One region of the Paenibacillus sp. F4 genome, then DNA from elsewhere that is predicted to be linked to it. Evidence: riboswitches for the same ligand, from Rfam matches in the RefSeq annotation. Region 1 holds a riboswitch; the other holds the start of a gene.
What was found. A riboswitch is a leader RNA that binds a small molecule or an ion and turns the genes downstream of it on or off. The one in region 1 is predicted to bind cyclic di-GMP.
Positions count from the first base shown of each region.

Region 2: it holds a riboswitch for cyclic di-GMP, as region 1 does, so the genes downstream of both, C1T21_RS15835 (glycosyl hydrolase) here and C1T21_RS00185 (transglutaminase-like domain-containing protein) in region 1, are expected to answer to the same signal.

Region 1 covers NZ_POVS01000003.1:34,014-37,439, forward strand. The annotation lists gene C1T21_RS00180 (collagen binding domain-containing protein) at 1-968, opposite strand, end outside; gene C1T21_RS00185 (transglutaminase-like domain-containing protein) at 1,340-2,155, opposite strand; cyclic di-GMP riboswitch class I at 2,168-2,248, opposite strand; cyclic di-GMP riboswitch class I at 2,288-2,366, opposite strand; gene C1T21_RS00190 (AraC family transcriptional regulator) at 2,473-3,348, opposite strand.
Region 2 covers NZ_POVS01000014.1:130,643-134,068, forward strand. The annotation lists gene C1T21_RS15830 (PD-(D/E)XK nuclease family protein) at 1-120, opposite strand, end outside; gene C1T21_RS15835 (glycosyl hydrolase) at 169-1,770, opposite strand; cyclic di-GMP riboswitch class I at 1,784-1,864, opposite strand; gene C1T21_RS15840 (sugar phosphate nucleotidyltransferase) at 2,020-3,396, opposite strand.

The DNA of each region.
Region 1 (3,426 bases):
GCGCTGTTAATACTCTCGTCGTTAAAGCGGATTCTAAAGCCCGTCCCGACCGGATTAGCTTCAACTGTATACTTATCTGCACTAACAGAGTCCCGTAGCACGGTGGTTCCGTCCACATTGATTTGCAAATGATATACCTGGATGGAGTCTTTGATTAGTTCCAATCCTTGGGGAGTTGGGTCGGTTACTACGGCGTGTTTTATAGGTTCCAATTGTTTATTTACGTCAACTGTCCAATCAATCTGATTTTTCCCATCATACTTTCCTTGCTTTTCCATAGTAGGACCGGCTGCAGGCTTAATATTTACGATAGCGGTTTGCTCACCGCCTTTGATTGGAATCGCAATAATGACTTCTGTACTGCCTTTTTCTATTTGTGTGCTAAACTCAGTTTGGATCTCCAGCTTACCGCTGACATTAGAGTGGCTTTCCACGTAATCATTAAAAGTCATAATCACTTTACCTTGGCGGTCTACGGTAAAATGGCCAACTTCTCCGTCCGTACTCGTCAAAGGAGATGTGATGTCTGTGTAAATTTCGAATTGCTCAGGTAATTGAAAGGTAAAGGTGTCTCCAGCTTTATACGTATGGTTCGGCAGCTCCCATTCATAGCCTAAATGGATGGCGGAGCCGATATCAATACGACTATCAGGATTATACACTGCATCAATAACACTTCCGGTAGAATCTAATAGAGTTAGCTTGGTTAAAATACTTTCCTGGGTTGTCTTCGTCTCAGAAGTTGAGCCGGCATTTGCCTCAGTGGCTGGAGCCGGTAAAGCAGGCGGGATGTTAACCGACTCTGAAGGCTGTGGATATACATCGTTAGTGACACTCTGAACCGGATCGGTTCCCGTGCTCACTGGCAGAGCGGAGTCGGGATTTTGTGCATAGACTTGTGTTGAACTAAAAAAGCATTGCAAAAGGAGCAATAATGCAACAATTGCTATATTCCATTTTTTTCTCATATGGTAAACAAATCTCCTATTCCTAAAATACTTTTATTCAGCGGCTAATGGGTTATTCCTTCGAGGTCGAGATGGTTGTATTTATATATTCATCATTCATTCATATGATGCTAAGTTAGCCGCATTGAGCTTTATCATAATTTATGAAAATCTACATAAGTGATGAATCTCTCCTCCTTTTGTCCCGATATATAGGATAATGTATTAGACCTTAATGTCTTTCTGGATTAGAATACATGTCACATCTCAACAATTTCTCAACAAGGATAGAAAAAGAGCCTTGATCATGTGATCAAGGCTCTACAAAGAATGAGGTTTTACTTCTTCGCTTTTTATTTTTTAAAATAATAATATTAATAAAAACATTGATATTAATACTGCTTTGTTTTAATGTATTTGGAGGAATCTTTGATCATTTCGAATTTTTGTTTACCCTTATACAGTGCTGCATCTACTGTAGTGTCTACGACGACCCACTGATTGTCGATGTAAACCTCATTCCAGGCATGGTAGGTGTCTACGTAGGAAGATTTGCCCATAACCAGTTTGGTTGGTACATCTACACTTCGTAACATAGCAGCCATCAGTGAAGCATAACCATAGCAAATATCTTTTTGCGAGCTTAACGTACGATCAATTTGCGGCAGATAGTCAGTCGTTAAGGCGAAGGCCTGGTTGGAGTCATACTTGATATGACTAATGACGTAGTCATGAATTTTTTGAAGCTTCTCGAGATCCGTTGTTGCACCTTTGGTTAATTCACGGGCTTTTTGAATCGCTTGATTAGTACCGCTCCAGTCAATATTTTGAACGGAATTGAGATATACCGCTTTGCTATCATTTAGCTTTAACTCGATCGTATCTTGTCCGATCACTTTATATTGATTACCACTAAGCTGTTCCAGAATACTAATGCTATAGTTCCCATTACCCATCTGGAGAGGAAATACTTCCTCGGATTTTCCGGGTGTCAGATTATAAGAGTATTTTTGCGCATCTTTGGTAACCAAAATCTTGGTTTTAACGTTAGGTTTAACAGGGTAACGCACACTGACTGTTCCATGATTTACATTGTTTTGATCCAACCATGCAACACTATCACTATCAGCAGCGTAAATTGTCGAATTTAAGAGTGTTGTGGACAGCATGAAAAGTAGGAGAAGTGCGGAAAATATCATTTTCCCCATAAAAAACTTCCTTTCGGTGGCCAGGCTGCCATCATAATAGAAGGCCCTATAGCTTTGCGTCCCTGCCTTTCGACAGGTTTGCCATTTCGTATAAAGTTTTCCGGTAAAAAAGCACGACAAAAAGCCACTTCAACCGGTAGCTGGCTGCCATCATACAGAAGGCCCTGTAGCTTTGCGTCCTTGCCTTTCGACAAGTTTGCCATTTATCCTGAATAGCTTATATTCTTATTCTATCAGTTAGGTACTCTATTAGGCAAGTTTAAATCACAAATTTCCCTATTTATCGACAAACCAAACTTGCAGATTATACATAAGGCCTATTTCATTCGATTTCCCCATTTTTTGCGATAGGAATGAGGGGTTTCTCCAATGTGCTCTTTGAACAGATTGATAAAATGACTTGTGTTGGGAATGCCCACATATTGTGCGATGTCCACAATAGCTACATCACTAGTTTTAAGCCAGCCTTGAGCAGCGGTGATACGAACATTGATAAGATACTCAATAGGGGAAAAGCCAATCTGTTTTTTAAAGTTTTTAGCCAGGTTGAACTTGTTCAGTTCGAACATGTCTGCTAGCGAATCCAGCGTAATCCGTTCACAATAGGATTGATCCAGATATTGCTTTACCTTGCGCACCTCTGCGGTTCCATCTGAATTCGCGTTGGGATTGGTGTAGGGGTGCTGTAAAATAATCGTTAACAAGTCAACGATTAGCCTGGATGAGAGCAGTTCAGAGGATATGCTTCTTTCTGGCTGTACCTTTAATAAGGTGCGCAGCTTGTCCGATACTACACTTGAATCCTTTAGTGAAATTACAGGCTTATTGTGTTTATCGAATTGTTCGTAGAAATGGTCAATAAGATTGCCATATAGATTCACACTAATAAACTCCCATGTCTTCTGACAGGAAGTTTTGTACTGTACATATTCTTCGCAATTAATAAAAAGCATATCATGAGGTCTCAATATATAATCCTTGTCCCGGTAGTGCAATTCCCCTCTCCCGGACAGGGTAAAAAGGAGCAAAAAAGAGGTGAGCTTTTGCCGTTCCATTTCATAAGCATCTGTTTTGAAATAGCCTATCTCCTGTATATAAAAGAGGGATTTCTTAGCGAAAGCAGAGGGTGTACATATAATTGCAACTGGATCTTCGCTCCAGACACACTGGGCATTTTTTTGGTTTGTTGTCATATCCAATTCCTTTACAAAAGAACAATTTTAGTAAGACAATTGTAGTTTGTTTAACGAATATCCTTTTAAAACAGGAGT
Region 2 (3,426 bases), on a different contig from region 1:
CTGCAATTCTGCGCTTCTTGAAGGCGTGTATATAAACCAAGCGATCATCGCTATAGCTACGATCGCTAGTAGTCCAGATAAAACTACTGTATACCTATGGGATAACCATTTTTTTATCATATGATCGACCCTCTCTCCTCAAATTTTTGGACCGGGAAAGAGTATTAATCAAGGAAGAAACAAAGCGTTTCCGGGAATCACCGCTTTCGCTTCATGCTGACTTTCCCACATTAGACGTGCCATCGCGTCGCCTTTTTCATCATAGTATTCTACTTTTAAATCTACCATTTTGCCTGCTTCCAAAGTCATACTGCCTTTACGCTCTGTCCAGCTTTGTTTGAACCAGCTGTCAATCACCAATTTGCCGTCTACCCATACACGGATACCATCATCGGATATCGTGGTGAACGTATAGGTCTCGCTATATTGCGGTTTGATTTTACCCGTCCAGCGAACCGAGAACTGATCGGCATTCACCTTAGGGTCAGCTGCATTGGCACGCCAGTTGTAGTCCAGCTTGCTATCTGTACGGATCAAAACAGGACTTCCATTCAAATTCATATTGTTAAAATATTCGCCACGCAACCCGTTCACATATACCACATCAGGAACAGAAGGAGGAGTCGGAGCTGGGGGAACGATCACTACTGGCGGAGCCGGGATAGGCTCACTTTGTCCCTCGTCCGGTAAGGTCGGTATATCTGTCCCAGGTGGTTGAATCGTTTCCAATCCATTCTTCACATCATCCCGCGTCAAACTCCTCGAATCATTCATATAATCCTGAATTTGATTTGTTGTGTTATTCTCAGTCAGCATTTTGCCCCAAGTCATGGAATATACCCATTTAGGTTGAGCCTGCAACACCTCAGAACTCGGCATCTCACCGTGCTCCCCAATGGCAATCGGCTTATTCCGTGCCAGCCCAAGCAGACCTTCGTAATGACTTTGCTTAAAATCATTGTTGTAAATGTCTACTGCCAAGATGTCCACTTTGTCATCCCCGGGGTATTTCGGGGTATACGGGACAGTATACGAATTGGGCGCATTCGGACTCCATACCCATAGCAGATTGTTCAATTGATGTGTGTTTGTAAAACGGTCGTACATGATATTCCATAGCTGATTGAAATTAGTTTTGTTTCCCCACCAGAACCAGTCACCATTCATTTCGTGGTAAGGTCTCCACAAAACCGGAACCCCTGCATCACGAAGCTGCTTTAACGAAGCAGCGACCTTATCCAGATCGGCAATGAGGAGGTTATACTGCGTAGTACCTGGGGTCACGTATTTGTTGAACTCTGCCTGACTTACTTTCGCCTGTACATTGGCCCAAGTCAGTGGCCTACCCGGTAGCGCTTCATGAAAAGTCATCGTCACAATACCACCGGATCTGCTCCAACGGATAGCACTATCGACGACATTTTTACGTTGTGCTGCTTCCGTAGCGTCAGATTGACCAGAGATAGCTCCCATCTCATAGCCGTGTACACCCACATATGCCTGACTGATTTTTTGGACCTTGTTACTTAATTCATCCGGACTTTCCAAATAATCATGCTGACCGGTGACTATTTTTTTCCCTGAGATGTTGAGTAAATAGCTGTATAGTTCACGGGCCTGAGTAGAAGCGTCCGAATTAACAGGTTGTAATGAAGCGGCATTCGCCACAGACAGAGAATCACCAAAACCGACGGGCAACAATGAAAAAAGCATAATAACGGGGAGTACATGACGTATCAGTCGATACAGAGGAATAAAATTGAATCTCACTTTCGCTCTTCCTTTCGGTAGCCAGGCTGCCATCCTTGTGGAAGGCCCTTTAGCTTTGCGTACCTGCCTTTCGACAGGGCTGCGTTTATCGTTGGAAGGAGTTTGGATTCCTTCTTACCCTAAGTATCGACTTTTTTTTACCAAAATTTAATAGGTCATGTTCATGAATTTACAGGTTTTCGTCCAATTTCGACAGTTTAGGCTATGAATTTTCATGAATTCGTCTTTTTTTCGTTTTTACGAAAATAATTATGAGATAAATTGGTGACGGGAAATTTCATTCCAATCCATACAAAAGCGGACAATATCCTCTTCAACCAATTCAGAGCCAGTCTGCACCTCAATAAAGTCCACATCGGTCACAGCCAAAATGCTATGCTTCGTTCCTTCAGGAATGCGAACTACATCACCAGCTTTTACTTTGTGCAGCTTCTCATTCAAAATAATTTCCGCCTCACCACTAATAATGGTCCAAATTTCACTCCGTTTGAAATGAAGCTGATAGCTGATATTTTTGCCTTTCCGTACGCGGATTCGTTTGGTCAATACCTCGTTACCCTCGTCATACTTGACATAATCCACAACCCGATACTGCCCCCAACGACGTTCTTCATACATTGGACGCTGATCATGAGCCTTAAGCACTTCCTTAATGCGAGGACTTTCAGCCTTATTGGTCACAAGAATACCATCCGGGCTAGCGGCTACAATCAGATCATTCGTTCCAATGATCGCCACAGGAATGTCTAACTCGTTAATAAGACTCGTATTGACGCAATCCTCCGTTACTACACCTCTGCCCACTTGTTGATTAGACATTTCTTCTGTGAGCGTATTCCAGGTGCCCAAATCCTTCCAAAAACCATCGTACGGAAGAACGACAATGTCCTTCTCCTTCTCGACTACTTCATAGTCAAAGCTAATTTTTTCCAGAGATGCGTATTGCTTTTGCATTTCTTCATAATTCAGCGGCAAACCCTTGGATGCCAAGATATCCAGCAAATAACTTAATTTGAATGCAAAAACCCCGCAGTTCCATAGAGCATTGCGTTCAATCAGACGCTCCGCCTGCTCCCGGTCGGGTTTCTCTTGAAAATGGCTCACTTCGCGGTAGCCTGTGCTACCTTGGGTGGCATCGTTTTTCGGAATAATGTAACCATATTTCTCTGAAGGATAGGAAGGGACAACCCCGATTAAAGCAAGCTTACCTTCACTCTCCTGAAGCGTATGTTCCAGCTGGGCTACAGAAGCGAAGAAAGCATCCTCAACATAAGGATCTACAGGCAATATAGCTATAATTTCATCAGGGGAAACACCAGCAATGGAATATAGATAAGTCGCTGTCAGCGCAATCGCAGGAAAGGTGTCTCTGCGTTCCGGCTCAACAATGATGCGCGTATTCGGCCCGACCTGACTCTGGATCATTTCGACCTGTGCTCTCCCTGTCGCAATAAACGAGGATTCTGATAATCCGTTGTCTCCCAATTGTCTCCATACCCGCTGTACCATGGATTCCGAAATCCCCTCCGGGCTCTCCAGTACCTTCAAAAATTGTTTGGAACGGGAATCGTTGGACAAAGGCCATAATCTTTTACCGGAACCACCAGACAAAAGTACGAGCTTCATAACTCTCCACTTCCTCTCTATATTGGTTGG